Regions from separate parts of the Micromonospora sp. NPDC049203 genome, predicted to be linked through region 2. Evidence: predicted binding sites of a transcription regulator. Region 2 holds the regulator's gene; the other holds the start of a gene.

Region 1 (10,904 bases), on a different contig from region 2:
TTCGTGCCGCCGACCCGGGCGACGTCCAGCCCGGCCGGATGGGTGCACCAGTCGGTCGCACCGACCAGCACCTCCGGGCGGGTGGCCGCGACCGCCTCGGTCAGCGACGGCACCAGCGACACCACCCGCACCGCGCGTCCTCCCTCGTACCGTCAGCGGGCCGGCGCGGCCACGGCGTCGGCGTTCTCCGGCGGCAGGCCCGCCACCGGCACGCCCTTGCGGACCGCCCAGTCCACCGCCGCGCGCAGGTCCGACGTGGGCAGCGGCCGCCGGGTGGTCACCCCGACCGCCGCGTGCACCGTGTACGCCATGAACGGGTACGACCGGGCCAGCGCGCCGATCGCGTCGTGCAGCCGGCGTACCACCTCCAGCGCTGCTGGTTCGTCGAGTCCCGGCAGGAGGAGCTGGAACTCGTTCTCGGTGACGCGCAGCGCGCGGTCGACCGGCCGCAGCGCGGCGGTGACCGCGGTGAGCACGGCATGTCCCTCCCGGGCGACGCCGCGGCGGCCGAAGCGTTCCGGTGAGCCGGGCGGCGCGTCCACCCGCAGGCCGACGAGCGCCACCGGCAGCGTGCCGGAGGCGGTCACCCCGTCGGCGCCGGACCAGCGGGCCAGGCCGGGCTCGTCCAGCATCGCCTCGGCCGGCTCGGCCGGCCGGCTGTTCCGGTCGCCGCGGCGGGCCAGCAGCCGCAGCGCCGCCTCGGCGCGTGGTTCGCCCGGGCCGGCCGGGATGTCCCGTACCCGGGCGATCGCCTCGTCCAGCGCCGTGCGTGCCGCGGCGGGCAGCCGCTCGGCGAGCTGTTCGCGCAGCCGGATCGCCTCGTGCAGCGCCTCGTCGCGGCGGAAACCCCAGCGCCCCTCGAACAGCCGGCCTGACTCCAGCGTCGGCGCGGGCGCCACCTCGGCCCGGTCGTGCGCGACGACTGTGGCGCCGAACCGGGGACTCAGCACCACCACCGTCCACTCCCGGGCCAGCGCCTCGGCCTCGTCCAGCGCCACGCCGTAGGCGCCCTCGGGCAGGTCGGGGGGCGGTCCGCCGACCATCGCCACCACCGTCGCGGCGGCGCGGCCGGCGATGCGCCGGTAGACCTCGCGCTCCCGGGCGAAGTACGGCAGCCGCTGGAACAGCGCGAGCACGACGAGCGGGCCGTCCTCGGCCTCGGCGAGCGCCGCGCGTTCGATGGCGTGGGAGACGGCGACGAGACTGCGTTTGGTGAACTGTTCCAGGGTCCGTCCGCTGTGCACGGGCAGAGCCTAGAGGGACGAGCGCGGCAGCGCACCGGTCGACCGGACCGGCCGCGCCGCACCCGCCTACACTCGGGCGTCGACCGGACGAGGGGGATCGGGGCGAGATGACGAGCACAGGCAGCGTGACCGCCTCCTGGCTGCGGCCGATCCCGCCCGGCGCCGCGCCCCACCTGGTCCGCGCGGGCCACCTCGGCCATGCCGGGCGGCGGCTCGGCGACCTGGTGCAGGGCCGCCCGCCGGGGGTCACCGGCAGCCAGTGGAGCGCCGCCGGGCGGGCATCGCTGGACCTGGTGGTCTGTGCCGCCGGCACCGGGCTGCCGCGCTTCGCCGTGCGGTTCACCGCTCCCGCCCCGGACGGATCGCCCGCCCGGCGGGCCGAACGGCTGACCGACGCGGTCTGCGCCGCCGTCGGCCTGCCGCTGTTGCGCGTCGAGTCGCCGACGCTGGGCGGCACGGAGCAGGTCCGCCGGTTCGTCGAGTACGTGCTCGACGCGCGCGCCTACACCGACGGCACCGACCCGGACAGCGGCGACGCGGTCGGCTTCCGGGACATCATCGGCCGGCTGCCGGACGGCCGGCGCGGACCGGTGAACGACCTCGGCGCGCTGGCCCGGGCCGAGGCGGTCGAGGCGTACGTGGCGGGCCGGATCGCCGACCCGATTCTGCGCGGCCTGCACGTGCGCTGGACCGACGGTCCGGCGGAGGGCTGGGCCTGGGCCGAGGTGCGGCCCGGTCACTGCCTGCTGGAGCGGGTCCGGCTGACCGCGCGCGGCCTGGACTGCGGCGTCGACCCGGGGCGGCTCGCCGAGGATCTGGCCGTGGTGGCGCTGGGGGAGCGGCTGCGTGACCTCGGGGGCAACGCGCCGGCCCTGCTGGAGCGCGCCGAACTGCGGGGGCGGGTACGCGCGCTGGCCGCCCGGCGGGACTCCTTTGACGGCGGATTCGCCTTCGACCACCTCTGCGCCGACTGAAACCGTCCGCGCCCGCGGGCACGGCGACTTTCGATTTTTTCCGATCTCCGGTTGAACCTTCGCCGACGGCGCTCCGTACCTCATCGGGAATGGACGCAGATCTTCCCCGCCGCGCCCGGACGGCGCGGAGACGGTGCGGAAAGGGCATCGTCGGCCATTGACGCGCGACTCAGCGTCGCAGTGATCTCACACCCCGAATTCGTCGGTCCGCCGGGATCACCAGTCAACTACCGGATCGAGAAGGAGAGCAATTCGATGCGCAGGTCCACACGGGCGCGCCGGTCATCCGGTAACGCGCGGAGCAAGCGGATGCTGGCGGTGGTCGGCACGCTCGCGGTCTTCGGCGGCATCGTCGCCGTCACCCAGATCTCGTCCGCCCAGGACCGGCGGACGACCACCCGCGCGGCCTCGGCGTCCTGCGTGCCCGCGAGCCCGGGGGCGACCGCCCCGGACGGTCAGGGCAGCACCACCCGTACCTGGCAGAACGGCCGCTGGGTCCGCAACCACTGGGGTGACGGTCAGATGTCGCCGGCCGAGTGCCAGCAGACCACAGCCGGTGGCGCCGGCGCCGGCACCCCGACGGTGGCCTGCCCGGACGTCCGGAGCCGGCTGCCGCAGGTGCCGGGCCAGGCCCGGGCCGAGGTGGACCGCACCCTGGCGCTGCTGGAGAGCCAGATCGCCGAGGCGAACCGGCGGCTCGCGGCGGAGGGCCGCAACGGCGGCGAGTTCATCAACAACGCGATTCTGGGCCCGCTGGCGGACAAGCGGACCGCGGCGCTCAACCGGATCGCCACCGCGATCGGCCGGGTGGCCCAGCGTCCGCAGGGTCTGGAGCAGTTCGCCCGGTGCGCGGTGAGCGACACCCCGCGTAACGGCGGCCAGAACGGTGGCGGTCAGAACGGTGGCGGCCAGAACGGCGGTGGCCAGAACGGCGGGAACAACGGTGGCGGCCAGAACGGTGGCGGCAACAACGGCGGGAACAACAATGGCGGCGGCCAGAACAACGGCGGCGGCAACGGCCTGAACGTGCTCGCCAAGGACTGCTCCGGCAGTCAGCTCCAGGCGCACGACGGTTTCCAGAACGGCAACCGCTGCGTGAGCACCGCGTTCGGTGAGGTGGGCGCCGCGGCGAACAACCCCTCGCTGCTGATCACGCAGTTCCCGAACCAGGTGCGGCGCAACCAGCCGTTCACGCTGCGGGTGACCACCAGGAACCTGGTGCGGGACCGCTTCCTCGCCGCCGGCCAGGGCGGCTACTACCTGGAGAGCTCGCTGCTCAACGGCCAGGGCCTGGTACGCGGCCACTTCCACACCGCCTGCCGGATGCTGGGCAGCACCCGGCAGCCTCCGAACCCCCAGGACGTGCCGGCGTTCTTCGTCGCCACCGAGGACGGCCGGGGCGGCAACCAGCCGGACGACGTGCTGATCCAGATTCCGGGCCTCGCGCAGTCGGGCCTGGCGCAGTGCGCGGTCTGGGCCGGTGACGGCTCGCACCGCATCCCGATGATGGAGCGGGCGAACCAGACCCCGGCCATCGACGTGGTGCGCATCCGGGTCAACTGAGCGGACGAACGGCCGCGGCCGTCCGGGGACTCCTCCGGGCGGCCGCGGCCGTTCCCGCATAAGGCTCGATGGGAGATGCCCCGAAGGAAATTTCATGCCGGTGGTATCCGGCCGGATGAAGAACATCGACGACAGAAAGCCGACCGGGGCCATGCCGATTTCTCAGCGTGACCCCGGGATGCCCGACGGTGAGCCGGTGGTGCTCAGCGGTTCTTGTACGCCTCGACCACCGACACCGGGATGCGCCCGCGCTCGGAAATCTCGAACCCGTTCTTGGCGGCCCATTCCCGGATGGCACGGTTCTGCTCGCGATCCATTCCCGAGGTGCTCGGCCGGGTCGCGCGGCGGGCGCCCCGGGTGACCTCGGTCCCGCCCCGGCTGATTCGCCGGCCAGCGCTGATGTACGGATCCAGGGCCTTACGCAGGACGCCCGCGTTCTCGTCGGAGACGTCGATCGTGTACGCCACGCCGTCCAGGCTGAACTCGACGGTCCGATCGGCCTTTCCGCCGTCGAGGTCGTCGGTCAGAACAGTGATTACTTTCCTTGCCATCGCCATTACTCCCTGTGTCGGGCGGGGTGTGGCTAAGAGTTTGACCTACCGTGCGGTAATTCCGCAAGAATAGCCGGTCGTTTCCATTCGCCGGGTCGCGGTAAAGGGTGCCGCGATTGGGTGCCCGGCCCGCGGGTGCGACCCTCGGGCGTGGTCTGGGTCACAACCCGGAACAAGGGACACGTTTTGTTACTTGAGCCAAACACGCTCAACCAACGTGATGGCAGGTGTTCGATGGCAACTCTTCCGGTACTTCCGCTGACCGACGCCGTCCTGCTGCCCGGGATGGTCATCCCGGTGACCCTCGACCCGACCACCCAGGCCGCCGTCGACGCGGCCCGCGCCACCGGCGACAAGGAACTCCTGGCCGTACCCCGCATCGACGGCGAGTACGGCTCCGTCGGCGTGGTCGCGACGATCGAGAAGGTGGGCCGGCTGCCCAGCGGCGAACCCGCAGCGGTCATCCGCGGCCTCGCCCGCGCCCGCATCGGCTCCGGCGTACCCGGCCCCGGCGCCGCGCTCTGGGTCGAGGCGACCGCACTCGACGAACCCGCCCCGGCGGGCCGCGCCCGGGAACTCGCCCGCGAGTACCGCGCGCTCATGACGTCGGTGCTCCAGCAGCGCGGCGCCTGGCAGGTGATCGACGCGATGGAGCGGATGACCGACCTGTCCGAGCTGGCCGACTCGGCCGGCTACGCGCCCTGGCTCAGCCTGACGCAGAAGACCGAACTGCTCGCCGCCCCGGACGTCACCGCCCGGCTGGAACTACTCGTCGGCTGGGTGCGGGAACACCTGGCCGAGCAGGAGGTCACCGAGCAGATCAACAGCGACGTCCGCGAGGGGCTGGAGAAGTCCCAGCGCGAGTTCCTGCTCCGCCAGCAGCTCGCCGCTATTCGCAAGGAACTCGGCGAGGACGAGCCGGACGGCTCCGCCGACTACCGATCCCGGGTGGAGGCCGCCGACCTGCCGGAGAAGGTACGCGAGGCGGCGCTGCGCGAGGTCGGCAAGCTGGAGCGGGCCAGCGACGCCTCACCCGAGGCGGGCTGGATCCGAACCTGGCTGGACACCGTCCTGGAGATGCCGTGGAACACGCGTACCCAGGACAACACGGACCTGGCCGCGGCGCGGGCCGTGCTCGACGCCGACCACGCCGGCCTGGCCGACGTGAAGGACCGCATCCTGGAGTACCTCGCGGTGCGCAACCGGCGCGCGGAGCGCAACCTCGGCGTGGTCGGCGGACGCGGCTCCGGCGCGGTGCTGGCCCTGGCCGGCCCGCCCGGTGTCGGCAAGACCAGCCTCGGTGAGTCGGTCGCCCGGGCGCTGGGCCGCACCTTCGTCCGCGTGTCCCTCGGCGGGGTCCGGGACGAGGCGGAGATCCGCGGTCACCGGCGCACCTACGTCGGCGCGCTGCCGGGCCGGATCGTCCGGGCGCTGCGCGAGGCGGGCTCGATGAACCCGGTCGTGCTGCTCGACGAGGTCGACAAGCTGGCCGCCGGCTACGCCGGCTACGCCGGCGACCCGGCGGCGGCCCTGCTGGAGGTGCTCGACCCGGCGCAGAACCACACGTTCCGGGACCACTACCTGGAGGTCGACCTCGACCTGTCCGACGTGCTGTTCCTGGCCACCGCCAACGTGGTCGAGGCGATCCCCGGCCCGCTGCTGGACCGGATGGAGCTGGTCGCGCTGGACGGCTACACCGAGGACGAGAAGGTCGCCATCGCCCGCGACCACCTGCTGCCCCGGCAGCGGGAACGGGCCGGGCTGACCGCCGAGGAGGTCACAGTCGCCGACGACGCGCTGGCGCTGATCGCGGGCGAGTACACCCGGGAGGCGGGCGTCCGGCAGCTCGAACGGGCCCTCGCGAAGATCCTGCGCAAGGTGGCCGTCGCGCTCGCCGACGACCCCGCGCCGGTGCGCGTGGACGCCGGGAACCTGGCCCGCTACCTGGGCCGGCCGAAGTTCACCCCGGAGTCGGCCGAACGCACCGCCGTGCCCGGCGTGGCGACCGGCCTGGCTGTCACCGGCGCCGGTGGCGACGTGCTGTTCATCGAGGCCACCACCATGGAGGGCGAGCCCGGGCTCACGCTCACCGGCCAGCTCGGCGACGTGATGAAGGAGTCCGCGCACATCGCGTGGTCGTACCTGAGGTCGAACGGCCGGCGCTACGGCCTGGACCCGAACGCGCTGGCCGGGCGGCGGATCCACCTGCACGTCCCGGCGGGCGCGGTGCCCAAGGATGGCCCGAGCGCCGGTATCACCATGGTGACCGCGCTGGCCTCACTGGTGACCGGCCGGCCGGTGCGGCCCGAGTTCGGGATGACCGGCGAGGTGACGCTCTCCGGCCGGGTGCTGCCGATCGGCGGGGTCAAGCAGAAGCTGCTCGCCGCGCACCGGGCCGGTCTCACCGAGGTGATCATCCCGAAGCGCAACGAGCCGGACCTGGACGACCTGCCGGCGCAGGTGCGGGAGGCGCTGACCGTGCACACGCTGTCCGACGTGGCGGACGTGCTCGCGCTGGCGCTGCGCCCGGCCGAGATCGGCACGGAGCCGGTGGACGGACCGGCGCTCGCCGCCGTCTGAGGCACCACCACCGCCCCGGCCACCGAATGGCGGCCGGGGCGGCGCCGTGCCGCCGGCCGGGGCGCGCTCAGTGGCGGTCGCGCCGCTCGTAGCCCCGGTCGCGGCGCTCGCCCGGGCCGTCGCCGTCCCGGTCCCGGCGTACGGTCGCCTTGCGGCCCTTGATGGTCGTGCCGCGCAGCCCGGCGATGATCTCGTCAGCCACCCCCTGCGGCACCTCGACCAGGGAGAACCGGTCGGCGATCTCGATCGAGCCGATGTCCCGGCCACTGATCCGGGTCTCCCCGGTGATCGCGCCGACCAGGTCCTGCGGCCGTATCCCGGCCCGCCGGCCCAGCCCGATGAAGACCTGCGTGGTGCCACCGGTACGCGGGCGGCCCGGACCCCGGCGCTCGCCCCGCCCACCGGCCTCCGGCCGGCCCTCGCGCGGGCCCCGGACCGGAACCTGCGGGATCTCCTCCTCGTCGTCCGAGCCCGGCGAGGTCGCCTCGTGCGCCAGCTTCACCGCCGCCAGCGCCACCTCGACCAGGTCGAACTCGTCGGTCAGCGACTCCACGATCGCCCGGTACGGGTCGAGGTCGTCCTCCAGCAGGCTCTCCCGCAGCGCGGCCTGGGTCAGTTCCAGCCGCCGCGTACGCATGTCCGCCACCGTCGGGATCTTGTCGATGGTGATGCGCTGCCCGGTGACCCGCTCGATGGTCTTGAGCATCCGGTGCTCACGCGGCTCGGCGAGCGTGATCGCCACACCCTCCCGTCCGGCCCGGCCCACCCGGCCGATCCGGTGCACGTACGACTCCGGCGCCGACGGCACGTCGTAGTTGACCACGTGCGTGAGCTGCTCGACGTCCAGCCCGCGGGCGGCCACGTCGGTGGCGACCAGCAGGTCCGCCGTGCCGGAGCGCAGCCGGCCCATCACCCGGTCCCGCTGCTCCTGGCTCATCCCGCCGTGCAGCGCCTCGGCCCGGTAGCCCCGGCCGTTCATCGTCTCGGTGAGCCGGTCCACCTCCTCGCGGCTGCGGCAGAACACGATCGCCGCGGTGGGCGACTCGACGTCCAGCACCCGGCCCAGCGCGGCCGGCTTGTGCCCCCGGGCCACGATGTACGCGCTCTGCCGTACCCGGGGCGCCTCCCCGGCGACCTGCCGCTCCCGCTCGATCCGGATGCGGACCGGATCGGTCAGGTGCTTGCGGGCCAGCCCGTCGATGCGGGCCGGCATGGTGGCCGAGAACAGCACGGTCTGCCGGCCGGCCGGGGCGTGCTCCAGGATCGCCTCGATGTCCTCGGCGAAACCCATGTCGAGCATCTCGTCGGCCTCGTCCAGCACCACCGTGGCCAGCGCGCCCAGCCGCAGCGTGCCCCGGGCGATGTGGTCCAGCGCCCGGCCCGGCGTCGCGACCACCACGTCCACCCCGTGGTCCAGCGCGCGCAACTGCCGCCCGATCGGCTGCCCGCCGTAGATCGGCAGCACCCGGGCGCCCAGGTCCTTGCCGTAGCGGTGGAACGCCTCGGAGACCTGCACGGCCAGCTCCCGGGTCGGCACCAGCACCAGCGACACCGGGTCGCCCTCGGCCCGTCCCACAGGCATCCGCTGCAACAGCGGCAGCGCGAACGCGGCGGTCTTGCCCGTACCGGTGGCCGCCTGGCCCAGCAGATCCTGACCGGCCAGCAACGGGGGGATGGCCTCCCGCTGGATCGGCGTCGGTTCCTCGTAGCCGAGCGCGGACAGCGCGCCGAGCAACTCGGTGCGCAGCCCGAGATCGGCGAAGGCGAAGGTGTCCTCGGCGTCGGCGGTAACGGCGGGGTCGGTCGGGGTCGGTGCGGCGCTCATACGACAAGCTTTTCATCACCGCCGCGCACCGGTCGCGGCGACCGGGCAAACGTTCGCCGCGCCACCCGGCCGCCGCCCGATCCCGGTGACCCGGCGTGACCCCGTGCCCCCGCCGGGTCACCGGGACAGGGCGGCCAGCAGCGTGGTGAGGCCCACCCCGACGTCGATCACCGCGCACCACAGCGCGTACCCGCGCGGCACCACCGTGCCGGTGCGGTGGTGCCAGGCGTCCCAGGCCGCGTGGACGAGCCAGCCCACCCCGACGATCGCTCCGGCGAGGCCGGCGGACGCGACTGTGGCCACGACCGCCAGGCCACCCCACACGCCCGCGCCGGCGAGCTGCGCCACCAGCGCGCGCCGGTCTCCCCACTGCCGCCGCCCGGTGCCGATCAGCAGGTAGCCGGCCGGCAGGACCAGCAGCGTCCACGGCGCGAAGACGGTGGGCGCGAACCACATGTCCACCGTCAGGAGCAGCGCCAGCCCGGCCGGCCACCCGCGCGCCACGGCCGCCGTGACCGGATCGCGGCGGGGCGGCGCGGCGGGCGTGTGCCGGTGCCGCAGCGCCACCAGCAGCATCGCCGGCACCATCAGCAGGTGGCCGCCGAGCAGCAGCGTGTCGTCCCCGGCCCACCCGGCCCACCAGGGCGGGAGCAGCAGCAGGAACGGCACGTACATGGCGGCCGACATCTCCGCGGTGGCGGCCCGGCCGTCCCCCCGGTACCACATCCACGCGGCCATGCCCGCCGCCATGTTCGTCGCCATGACCAGCGCGCCCACGTCCGGCCGCGCCAGCACCGCCGCGCCGCCCAGCAGGCTCCCGCCCACCCGCCACAGCGGCCCGAGCAGCACCATCCCGGCCACCATCGCCACCACCATCCCGGCCAGGTGCCGGGTCCGCGCCCACCCGGCCCACCGCCGGGGTACGACCACAGTCATCTCCGTCATGCCCCGACCCTGCCGCCGCCCGGCGCACCGGAGAAGGCACGTCAGTCATCGGGAAACCGTGCGGACCGCACGGTCCGGCCGTGACATCTCCCCCGGGTGGGCGGGCCGGTGCACGCCCTAGGATCGGCGGGCATGAGCGTCGATCCGGCGGACCACCGGCTGCGCCGGGCCCGGCGGGTCACGCTGCTGTCGCTGGCCACCAACGCGTGGACCACGGTGTTGCTGCCCGCCGTCGGCCTGGCCCGCGAACCCGACCCGGTACGCGTCGCGCTCGGCGTGGCCGGGCTGCTCGGGTTCACCGCCGCCCAGATCGCGGTGCTGCACGCCGCCGTCACGCCGTGGCTGCCCGTACCGGCCCGTCGCCGCCGGCACGCCGCGCTCACCGTGGCGGCGCTGCTCAGCCTGCCGCTGCTCGGCCCGGTCGCGGCCGGAACCTGGCCCACCTGGGCGTGGCTGGGGGCGTCCCTGGTCGGCATGACGCCGCTGCTGTTCCGGCCCGCGGTCGCGGCGGCGGCCGTGGCCGGTGTGCTCGCGCTCTCCGCCGCCGTCACCTGGGCGGCGGGTGGGTCGGTGCTCACGGCGCTGCTGGTCACCGGCGTGGTGGGCGCCGGGATCGCCGCGCTCACCTGGGTCCAGGTCTGGTTCTGGGACCTGCTCGTCGAGGCCCGGCAGGGGCAGGCCGCCCAGGCGCGGCTCGCCGCCGCCGAGGAACGGCTGCGCTTCGCCCGGGACGTACACGATCTGCTCGGCCACGACCTCACAGTGATCGCGCTCAAGGCCGAGCTGGCGGAGCGGCTGGCGCCGCGCGACGCCGCCCGGGCCGCCCGGGAGGCGGCGGAGGCGCGGCGGCTCGCCGCGACGGCGCTGACCCGGGTACGCGCGGCGGTGCACGGCTACCGCGCCGTCGACCTGGCCGAGCAGGCCGCGGCGGTGGGGGAGGTGCTGCGCTCCAGTGGCGTACGCACGACAGTGGTGCCGCCGGACGGTGCGGTGCCCGCGCCGGTCGCCGCCGACCTGGCGGCCGTGCTGCGCGAAGCCGGGACCAACGTGCTGCGGCACAGCCGGGCCGGCTGGTGCCGGATCGAGATCATCCGGGAGGACGGCGTGGTGACACTCACCGTACGCAATGACGGCGTCCGTGCCGACGACGGCCCGGACCGGCTCAGCGGCGGCCTGCGCGGGCTGGCCGACCGGCTCGCCCCGGCCGGCGGCCGGGTCCGGG
Region 2 (10,904 bases):
GACCCGGGCGGCGCCCTCGGCGTCGGGCACCAGGGCGGCGAAGACGGCCCGCAGGGTGGTCGCGGCGGCGCTGCGGCGCCGGGACGTGGCGGCGAGGAAGCCGCTGACGAACTCGCGGACGGCCTGCTCCCGGTCGTGCTCCGCGACGGCGTAGACGCTGCCCAGCAACGCGGCGCCGAGCATTTCCGCGTCCAGGGCCGAGTCGAGCCTCGTCACGTCGCGCGCGGCGTGCAGCACCGCGTCGTAGGGGGTCTGTGGCGTGGCCATGCGTCGACCCTACGCCGCACGCGCCGCCCTCACACCGGTCAGCACGCCGGGCTCAGCGCCGTCCCGCCTCGCGCAGCGCGTCCCGCGCCGTGCCGTAGCGCGCCAGCACCGCCCAGACCGGGTCCAGCACGTACTTCTCGCTGACGCTGCCCACCGACGTGAGCAGGCGTTCCTCGGCCCGCGACCGGGCCCGCCGGGCCGCCCACCGGACCACCGGCCGGGTCACCGCCGCGATCAGCAGCCCGGCCAGCAGGCCGCCGAGCAGCAGGACGGTCGGCCACGGCACCACGCCGAGCGTCGGGTGCTCCAGCGGCGGCAGGCCGAGCAGGCGCACCGCGTACCCGAGGAGCAGCCAGACCAGGCCGGCCAGCGCGGCGAGGGTGACCACCCACTGGAGCGCGCCCACCACCCGCCACCAGGCCGGTCGCCGCTCCATGCCCAGGTCGGTCGCCGCGACCGCGTGGTCGAGCGCGCCCGGCAGGTCGGCCTGCCGGGCCCGGGCCGCGGCGGTCACCGCGGTGGGCCACGGCACCGGCAGGCCGGCCCCGGACCGCTCGGCCACCGCGCGGATCGCCAGCGTGACGGCGGAGCGCTGCGCGGCCGTCGGATCGGGTACGGAGGTGGCCGCGACCAGGCTCTCCGCCGGCGCGTCCGGATCCCGGCCGGACAGGTGCAGCCGGCGCAGCGGATCCGGCCGCAGCTTGCGCCAGCTCCGCAGCAGCGGCCAGCCGGTGTTGCCCACCGCCCGGTGCCGGTACGCGCCCTCCACCGCCGCCGCCACCGTCGGCACCCCGGCCGCCCCGGCGAGTGCCCGGGTCAGCTCCTGTGCCGAGGCGTCACCGGGCCGGGTGCGCGGCGGCTCCGGCCCCACGAGCGGTTCGAGATCGGCCACCACGGCGTCCACGTCGCCGGAGAGCCGGCGCAGCGCGGCCTGCCGCTCGGCGACCGTGCGCTCCAGCTCGGCCCGCAGCCCGTCCAGCCCGTTCGGGTCCACCGCGACTGTGGGCAGCAGCGGCACCCCGTCCAGCCCGTCGGCGTCGAGCAGCCGGCGCAGGTCGTCGAGGACCTTGGGCAGCTCGGTCGGGTGCAGCCGGTCGGCCTGGTTGAGCACCACGACCGTGACGTCCCGGTGCCTGTGGAACTCGCGCAGGTAGCTGGTGTGGATCACGCGGTCGGCGTACTTCTGCGGGTCGACCACCCAGACCACCAGGTCGACCAGGCCGAGCAGGCGGTCGACCTCCAGCCGGTGGCCGTGCTGCACCGAGTCGAAGTCGGGCAGGTCGAGCAGCACCAGGCCGTGCAGGTTCGACTCGTCGTCGCCGTCGAGCGGGCTCTCCCGGACGAACCGGTGCCGGGGCAGCACCCCCACCCAGTCGAGCAGCCGGACCGCGCCGTCCAGCGGGCCCCACACGCAGGCGTGCGCGACACCGGTGGTGGGCCGGCGCACGCCGACCGGGGAGAGGTCGAGCCGGGCCAGCGAGTTGAACAGGCTCGACTTGCCGCTGCCGGTCGCGCCGGCGAGCGCGACCACCGTGTGCCGGCCGGAGAGCGCGAGGCGGTCACCGGCGCGCTCGACCACCGTGTGGGCGGGGACGAGCTGGGCGTCGGGCACGTGGCCGTCCACCGCGCCGAGGAACCGCTGGATCGCGGTCAGCCGTTCGATCAGGACGTCCGGGTCGACCCGCTGCTCACCCCGCATCGCCTCGCGTATCCGTCCCACGATGTTGCTCACGGTGCCGTCCTTGCCTGCGCTCACGGGCGGCCGTCCTGCTCGGGGGTCGGGAACAGACCGCTGCGGTGCCGGGCCCGCTCGACCTCGACGGCGGCCCAGCGCAGCGCCGCGCCGGCGTTCGCGGCCGGGCGTTCGGCCTCGGTGCGGGTCAGGTAGCGCGCGGCCTCCTCGGCCAGCAGCTTGCCGACCCGGTCGAGCAGGTCGACGCGGGCCGTGCGGGCCAGGTTGCGGACCGCCTGGTCGCCGAAGATCGCCTGGAGCACCGTCTGCCCGGCCACCGCGGTGCCGGTGCCGGCGGCGACCTCCAGCCCGGTGGGGATGAACGCGGTGGAGGCGAACACGCCGATCATGACGGCGAGGCCGGTGGCGTTCACCGCGTACGCGGCCGTGCGGGCCACGAACCGCCGGTCGCCGCCCTCGACCCGGACCAGCTCCAGCACGCCGCGCTGCCAGTCGCGGACGAGCTGCTCGGCCCGCTCGGGCAGGTCGGCCGAGGGGTGGGCCAGGTCCGGTTCCAGCAGCGCCGCGCCCGCCGGGTGCGCCTTCCAGCTGGTGTACGCGTTCTCCGCCGCCTCGGCGGTCACCCCGCGCAGCAGCGTGACGAGCTGGGACTCGATCGCGGTACGCAGTTCCGCGGCGGGTGCGGGCCGTCCGGTGACCGCGGCGACCACCCGGTCGCGCAGCCGCCCGATGCGGGCCTCCAGCCCACGGAAGAACTCGCCGGTGCCGACGAACTCCTGCCAGCGGGCCAGCACTTCGCCGCGCAGCAACCGGCCGTCCTTGAGCCCCTGGTCGACGCTCCGCTCCGCGCCGCGGTACGCGGCCCGCACCCGCTCGTCCAGCGCGTCGGCGGCGGTGACCTGCTCGTCGGCGGCCTCGGCCAGCACCTCCACCACCGGGTGCAGCGCGGCGAGCGCGCCGTCGAGCGTCTGCCGGACCACCGCGGCGCGGGCCTCGGCGTCGGCGGCCAGCCGGGTGAACCAGTCGCTCAGCGGTGCGGTGATCCGGTCCGGCAGCAGCCCCTGCCCGTCCACCCAGGTCTCCGGCAGCACGAACAGCGGCGCGGCGCCCAGTTCCTGCTCGGCGAGCATCTCGGACAGGTGGGTGGCGATCTCGTCGGCCGCCTCCGGGGGTACCCGGTCCAGCACCATCGCCACCGCGGTGCCCCGGGCGCTGGCGCTGCGCAGCAGTTCCCAGGGGACGGCGTCGGCGTAGCGGGCGGCGGTGGTGACGAACAGCCAGAGGTCGGCGGCGGCGAGGAGCTGGCCGGCGAGCGCCCGGTTGGCGTCGACCACCGAGTCGATGTCGGGTGCGTCGAGGAAGGCCAGGCCGGGCGGCAGCGCCGGGGCGGTGACCAGGTGCAGGGTGCCCGGCTGGTCGCTCGGTTCGGTGGTCCGGGTCAGGCCGGGCAGCAGCTCGCCCTGCCGGAACCAGGAGGCGTCGGCCGGGCTGCACACGAGCACCGGGGAGCGGGTGGTCGGGCGGAGCACACCGGCCGCACTGACCCGCGCCTTCACCAGGCTGTTGACGAGCGTCGACTTGCCGGCACCGGTGGAGCCGCCGACGACCACCAGGAGCGGGGCGTCGAGGCGGGCCAGCCGGGGCAGCAGGTAGTCGTCGAGCTGGTCGGTGACGCTCGCCGCGGCGTGCCGGGCCGGCTCGGCCGAGGGCAGGGCGAGCGGGAAGCGGGCCGCGCCGATCGCGGCCCGCAGGCCGGTGAGCGCGGCGGGCAGGCCGTCGGCGGCGTGAGCAGGCTGGTCGTCGCCGGTGGTGGCTCCGGTGCGGGCTGCGACGGCGGGCGCGCCGGCACGGGTGGCGGAATCGCCATGCGTCGTCACCGCTAAAGCGTGCCCGACCGACGCAAGGTAAGACAACCGGACGGTAGTAACGGTCGGGTTGCGCCGGGTCGGCTCAACCTCGACTTGCGGATTGGCGAACGCGTGGCACTATTGAGTCAAGTTCACTCAACTTGTGGTGCGGTCGCTTCCGGGCGGCCCGCCGGGCAGGCCGTCTGACCTGCTCACCCGTTACGAAGCGAGGAAGCGAACATGGCACGTGCGGTCGGCATCGACCTCGGCACGACGAACTCCTGCGTCAGCGTTCTCGAGGGCGGTGAGCCCACCGTCATCGCCAACGCCGAGGGCTCGCGTACGACTCCCTCGATCGTCGCGTTCGCCCGCAACGGCGAGGTGCTCGTCGGTGAGGTCGCCAAGCGCCAGGCGGTGACCAACCCCGACCGGACCATCCGGTCGGTCAAGCGTGAGATCGGCACCAACTGGACCGTCGACATCGACGGCAAGAAGTACACCCCGCAGGAGATCTCGGCGCGCACGCTGATGAAGCTCAAGCGGGACGCCGAGGCGTACCTGGGCGAGCAGATCACCGACGCGGTGATCACCGTCCCGGCCTACTTCAACGACGGGCAGCGCCAGGCCACCAAGGAGGCCGGTGAGATCGCCGGCTTCAACGTGCTGCGGATCGTGAACGAGCCGACCGCGGCGGCCCTGGCGTACGGCCTGGACAAGGGCTCCAAGGAGCAGACCGTCCTGGTCTTCGACCTCGGTGGCGGCACCTTCGACGTGTCGCTGCTGGAGCTGGCCGAGGGCGTGGTGGAGGTCAAGTCCACAAGCGGTGACAACCAGCTCGGTGGTGACGACTGGGACCAGCGCATCATCGACCACCTGGTGAAGACGTTCCGCGGCGAGCACGGCATCGACCTCTCGCAGGACAAGATGGCGATGCAGCGGCTCAAGGAGGCGGCCGAGAAGGCCAAGATCGAGCTGTCCGCCGCCACCACCAGCAACATCAACCTGCCGTACATCACCGCCGGCTCGGCCGGTCCGCTGCACCTCGACGTGACGCTCAGCCGCGCCGAGTTCCAGCGCATGACGCAGGACCTGCTGGACCGCTGCAAGGGCCCGTTCGAGCAGGCCGTGAAGGACGCCGGGATCAAGATCTCCGACGTCGACCACGTCATCCTGGTCGGCGGCTCGACCCGTATGCCGGCCGTGACCGACCTGGTCAAGCAGCTCACCGGCCGCGACCCGAACAAGGGCGTCAACCCGGACGAGGTCGTCGCCGTCGGCGCGGCCCTCCAGGCCGGTGTGCTCAAGGGCGAGGTCAAGGACGTCCTGCTGCTCGACGTGACCCCGCTGAGCCTGGGCATCGAGACCAAGGGCGGCATCTTCACCAAGCTCATCGAGCGCAACACCACCATCCCGACCAAGCGCTCCGAGGTGTTCACCACCGCCGACGACAACCAGCCGTCGGTGCTGATCCAGGTGTTCCAGGGCGAGCGGGACATCGCCGCCTACAACAAGAAGCTCGGCACCTTCGAGCTGACCGGTCTCCCGCCGGCCCCGCGCGGCGTGCCGCAGATCGAGGTCACGTTCGACATCGACGCCAACGGCATCGTGAACGTGCACGCGAAGGACCTGGGCACCGGCAAGGAGCAGAAGATGACGATCACCGGCGGCTCCTCGCTGCCGAAGGACGACATCGAGCGGATGCGCCGGGACGCCGAGGAGCACGCCGACGAGGACAAGCGTCGCCGTGAGGAGGCCGAGACCCGCAACGTGGCCGAGGCGCTCCAGTGGCAGACCGAGAAGTTCCTCGCCGAGAGCGGCGACAAGCTGCCCGGCGAGAACCGCGACCAGCTCAACGAGGCGCTCGGCGAGCTGCGCAGCGCCCTCGGCGGACAGGACATCGAGAAGATCAAGTCCGCGCACGAGAAGCTGGCGCAGGTTTCCCAGCAGGCGGGCTCGCTGCTCTACGCCCAGCAGCAGGAGGGCGAGCAGACCGCCCCGGGTGCGGCCGGGCCGGGCGCGGGTGCCGGCGCGGGTGCGGCCGGTGGCCCGAAGGCCGGTGGCGCCGACGACGTGGTCGACGCGGAGATCGTGGACGAGGACAAGAAGTGACATCCGGTCCCGGACACGATTCGCACGGCAGAGGGATGAGGTAACCGCATGACGGACAAGCCACGAGCGGCCGACCCGGGTGCCACCGGGTCGGCGCCGGGCGCCGGCAAGGACACCGGCGACGAACCCCGGGTCGTCATCCGCGACAAGCGCAAGCTCGGCAAGGCGACCGAGCAGTCGGCGAACGACGCCTCGGCGGCCGACGCGGCCGCCGACGCGCCCGCCGAAGGGCTGGTCGAGGAGGCCGAGGTCGTGGTCGACGAGATCGGCGGCGAGGCCGAGGTCAGCGGTCCGGCAGTGGTCGACTCGCCCGCCGAGCCGAACGGCGGGACCGGCACGGACGCGCCACTCGGCGCCGAGCTGGAGTCGCTGCGCACCGACCTGGAGGAGCGCACCCGCGACCTCCAGCGGGTGACGGCGGAGTACGCCAACTACCGCAAGCGGGTCGACCGGGACCGCAACCTGGTGCAGGAGCAGGCCACCGGGGCGGTGCTGACCGCGCTGCTGCCGATCCTCGACGACCTGGACCGGGCCCGCGAGCACGGCGACCTGGTGGGCCCGTTCGGCAGCGTGGCCGAGCAGCTCACCGGTGCGCTCGCCAAGTTCGGCCTGACCGCGTTCGGCGAGAAGGGTGACCCGTTCGACCCGACCCGGCACGAGGCGGTGGCGCACCAGACCTCCGCCGACGTGACCGAGCCGACCTGCGTACAGGTCATGCGCCGGGGTTACCAGCTCGGCGAGCGGCTGCTGCGGCCCGCCATGGTCGCGGTCGCGGACCCGGAGTAGTGCCGACCCGTGACGTCCCGCCCGCCCGCACCGGGCGGGCGGGACGACCGGGATTCGACCCGTGGAAGGGGGTGGACCGGTGAGTTCCAAGGACTGGATCGAGAAGGACTACTACGCCGCGTTGGGCGTGGACAAGTCCGCCTCCTCGGACGAGATCAAGAAGGCGTACCGCAAGTTGGCCCGGGAGTCGCACCCGGACCACAACCCCGGCGACAGCGGGGCCGAGGAGCGGTTCAAGACCGTCTCCGAGGCGTACGCGGTGCTCGGTGACGAGAAGAAGCGCCGCGAGTACGACGAGATGCGCTCGCTGTTCGGCTCCGGCGCGTTCCGGCGCAGCGCCCGCGGCGGGGGCCAGCCGGGCGGCATGCCGTTCGACGTCTCCGACCTGTTCGGCGGCGGCGCCGGCGGCGGCGACAGCCGGTTCAGCGGCGGCGGTTTCACCGACCTGTTCAGCACGATCTTCTCCGGTGGCGGCGGGGGCGGTGGCCCGGCGCGTCCGCGCGGCCCGGCCCGTGGCCGCGACGTCGAGGCCGAGGTGGCGCTCGACTTCACCGACGCGGTGAACGGCGTCACGCTGCCGCTGACGCTGCGCGCCCCCGGGGTCTGCGAAACCTGCCACGGCAACGGCGCCAAGCCCGGCACCCAGCCGGTGGCCTGCCCGGTCTGCCACGGCGCCGGGGTGACCACCCGCAACCAGGGGTCGTTCAGCTTCTCCGAGCCGTGCCGCAACTGCCAGGGCGTCGGCACGATCGTCGAGGAGAAGTGCCCGGAGTGCCACGGCACCGGCGGGGTCACCAAGACCCGCACGCTGACCGTGCGCTTCCCCGCCGGGGTGGCCGACGGGCAGCGGATCCGGCTGGCCGGCCGGGGCGAGCCCGGCGAGCGGGGCGGTCCGGCCGGTGACCTGTTCGTGCAGGTGAAGGTCCGTCCGGACGAGCTGTTCGGGCGTACCGGGGATGACCTGACCCTGAACGTCCCGATCACGTACGCCGAGGCGGTTCTCGGCACGGACCTGCGCGTACCGACCCTGGACGGGACGGTGACCCTGCGGGTGCCACCGGGTACGCCCAGCGGGCGGGTGCTGCGCGCCCGCGGCAAGGGCGTCGTACGCAAGGACGGCCGCGCCGGTGACCTGCTGGTCACGCTCGACGTGGTGGTCCCGGCGAAGGTCTCGGACGAGGCGCGGGCGGCGCTGGAGACCTTCGCGGCGCAGACCCCGCCCGCCGCGCGGGAACATCTCGAGGCGCGGGTACGTCGATTCAGTTGACGGCGGCAGCGGAGGTGAGCGGGCATGTCGGAGGAGTACGTCGGCTCGGGTGACCCGGCCTACGAGGCCAAGGTCTTGATGATCTCGGTAGCCGCGCGGATGGCGGGGATGCACCCCCAGACGCTGCGCCAGTACGACCGGCTGGGCTTGGTGCAGGCCGGCCGGGCGTCCGGCGGCGGTCGCCGGTACAGCGTCCGGGACGTGGTGCTGCTCCGCGAGGTGCAGCGGCTCAGCCAGGACGACGGGATCAACCTGGCCGGGGTCAAGCGGATCATCGGGTTGGAGCGGCTGCTCGAAGAGGCGCAGCAGCGGGTGGCCCGGCTGGAGGCGGAGCTGGACGCCGCGTACCGGCGGATCGCCGAGCTGGAGTCGCTCGGCGGCTTCCCCCGCGGTGACCTCGTGCCCACAAACCGCACGTCCACAGCGCTCGTCGTCTGGCGTCCACGCCGCGCTCCCGACCGCTGACCTCCTCGTACCGGAAGGCCGGCGCGCCCCGCTCCCCCGGGGCCGCGCCGGCCTTCGTCGTGCGCGGGCCGGTCGGCGGAAACCGGGGTGCGGCAGGGTGGGGTCCACTACGCTTTCCGCAGGGGTAAAAGCCTCAAAGCGGACTCCGGACTGGCGGGGGGAGTCATGACGGAACCGGCGAAGAAGGTGGCCGAGCGCGCGGAAGAACGGCTGGAGAAGGTGGCCGAGAACGTCCGCGAGCGGTTCGACCGGGTCACCGAGGGACGCTTCAGCGACAAGGTCAAGGAAGGGCGCTTCGCCGACCAGACGGACCACGGCGTGGACCGGGCGCGGGACGACGAGCGGCGCCGTAAGCAGGGCGGATCGACCTGACGATCCGCCGACGTGCGGGCCGGGATCCACGGGGGATCCCGGCCCGTTCGTATCCGGGGGATCGCGGCCCGTTCGTATCCGGCGGCGAGGGTCAGAGGCGGCGGTTCTCGCGGACCAGGCCGCCCTCGCACCAGTCCCGGTAGACGAAGAGATCCGGTCGGGCCAGCAGCACCCGGCTGTTGTGCGCCCAGTTGCGCATCAGGTCGTCGCCGGACTTCTCGGCCTGCTCGACCAGCTTGCGGAACCGGCGCTTCGGGTGGGCGCGGAAGTTCGTCCGGATGCCGTCGGCGGCATAGATGTAGAGGCAGTGCAGGGCGAACCGCCGGGCCGGGCAGCTCTGGTCCATCGCCAGGTCGAACAGCGTCTGCACCAGGTGGTCACCGGCGACCAGCAGGTCCCAGTCCGGCGGCATCGAGGTCAGCGGCACCGAGTCCGGTTGATAAGCCCACGCCCGCAGTTCGGTGGGCGAGGGATCGACGGGGTTGGCGAAGCCGCGGAACGTACCTTCCTGCACGCTCACCGGCCGACCTTCCGCTTGCGCTGGCGGGGGGCGCAGGCCACCCGCGGACCCTGGCTGCTGGGCCGAAACGTTAACGCGGTTGGACGGAGCAGTGGTAGACCTTCCCGGGATCAATTTGACAACGCCGGGCCGGATCTGCCCTGCGGCTGATCCGGCCCGGCACCGGGGTCAGTCGCCGGAGCCCAGGGGTAGCGGCGCGGGTGGCCGTACGGCTGCGGCGCGGGTGCGCAGCCACTGCTTGAACCACCGGGTGTCGGGCAGCCGGGCGAGCAGCGGCCCGGTCACCACCGTGATCAACACGTACGCGGTGGCGAGTGCGGCGAGCTTCGGCTCCACCGGGTAGACGGCCGCGACGGCCAGTCCGGCGATGACGATCGAGAACTCGCCGCGCGGGGTCAGCGCCAGCCCGGCCCGCCAGCGTCCGGGCTCGGCGATCCCGACCCGGCGGGCGGCCAGGTAGCCGGTGGCCACCTTCGTCGCCATGGTCACCACTGCGAGCAGCAGCGCGGGCAGCAGCACCGGAGGCATGTCCAGCGGGTTGGTGACCAGCCCGAAGAACACGAAGAAGACCGCGGCGAACAGATCGCGCAGCGGGGAGAGCAGTTCGGTGGCGTGGTGCGCCACCGGCCCGGACAGTGCGATGCCCACCAGGAACGCGCCGACCGCCGCCGACACCTGGAGCTTGGCCGCGACGCCGGCGACGAGCAGGGTCAGGCCGAGCACCCCGAGCAGCAGCGCCTCCGGATCCTTCGCGGAGAGCGCGGCGGAGATCAGGTGGCCGTACCGGATCGCCACGGCCAGCACCACGACGACGGTGAACACCGCGATGGCGAGCGCGATGCCGCCCTTCATCAGGCCGACCCCGGCGAGCAGCGCGGTGACCAGCGGCAGATAGAGGGCCATCGCCAGGTCCTCGATCACCAGGACGGAGAGGATCACCGGGGTCTCCCGGTTACCGACCCGGCCCAGGTCGCCGAGCACCTTGGCGATCACGCCGGACGACGACACCCAGGTCACGCCCGCCAGCACCACGGCCGCCACCCAGCCCCAGCCGAGCAGGAGCGCGAAGGCGAAACCGGGCAGCGCGTTGAACACCGCGTCGATCACCCCGGCCGGCGCGGCCGAGCGGAGGTTGCCCACCAGCTCGTTGGCGCTGTACTCCAGACCGAGCATGACCAGCAGCAGGATCACGCCGATCTCCGCGCCGACGGCGAAGAACTCCTCGCTGGCGTTGAGCGGCAGCAGGCCGCCGTGCCCGAACGCCAGGCCGGCGAGCAGGTACAGCGGGATGGGCGAGACGCCGACGCGGCGGCTCAGGCGGCCGAGCAGGCCGAGCAGGAGCAGCAGCGCGCCGACTTCGATGAGCAGGATTGTGGTTTCGTGCATACGCGTCAGCCGTCCGGATCGGTCTCGGCGAGGATCGCGGTCACGCCGTCGAGGCCCTGACGGGTACCGACCACGACGATCACGTCGCCGGCTTCGAACCGGAAGGTGGGTTCGGGCGAGACGTTCACGGCGCCCTGACGCAGCACGGCCACGATGGACGCGCTGGTCCGGGTGCGTGCCTTGGTGTCCGCG

What was found. The regulator HspR, encoded in region 2, represses chaperone genes until heat shock. The targets are predictions, from matches to a motif close to TTGAGTNNNNNNNACTCAA.
Region 1: a site for HspR is predicted at 4,526-4,544, ahead of lon (endopeptidase La). Genes of this name have one in related genera too.

What each region holds. Positions count from the first base shown of each region.
Region 1 covers NZ_JBICSV010000015.1:2,753-13,656, forward strand. Annotated here, with positions in the region: gene ACGFIA_RS27105 (helical backbone metal receptor) at 1-131, opposite strand, end outside; gene ACGFIA_RS27110 (DICT sensory domain-containing protein) at 153-1,244, opposite strand; gene ACGFIA_RS27115 (hypothetical protein) at 1,352-2,218, shown strand; gene ACGFIA_RS27120 (hypothetical protein) at 2,474-3,781, shown strand; gene ACGFIA_RS27125 (Lsr2 family protein) at 3,985-4,332, opposite strand; gene lon (endopeptidase La) at 4,567-6,912, shown strand; gene ACGFIA_RS27135 (DEAD/DEAH box helicase) at 6,980-8,737, opposite strand; gene ACGFIA_RS27140 (hypothetical protein) at 8,855-9,682, opposite strand; gene ACGFIA_RS27145 (sensor histidine kinase) at 9,815-10,904, shown strand, end outside.
Region 2 covers NZ_JBICSV010000011.1:39,792-50,695, reverse strand. Annotated here, with positions in the region: gene ACGFIA_RS24640 (hypothetical protein) at 1-267, opposite strand, end outside; gene ACGFIA_RS24635 (GTPase) at 320-2,023, opposite strand; gene ACGFIA_RS24630 (ABC transporter) at 2,020-3,837, opposite strand; gene dnaK (molecular chaperone DnaK) at 4,048-5,916, shown strand; gene grpE (nucleotide exchange factor GrpE) at 5,965-6,702, shown strand; gene dnaJ (molecular chaperone DnaJ) at 6,782-7,969, shown strand; gene ACGFIA_RS24610 (heat shock protein transcriptional repressor HspR) at 7,994-8,434, shown strand; gene ACGFIA_RS24605 (hypothetical protein) at 8,600-8,806, shown strand; gene ACGFIA_RS24600 (hypothetical protein) at 8,898-9,326, opposite strand; gene ACGFIA_RS24595 (cation:proton antiporter) at 9,495-10,712, opposite strand; gene ACGFIA_RS24590 (cation:proton antiporter regulatory subunit) at 10,718-10,904, opposite strand, start outside.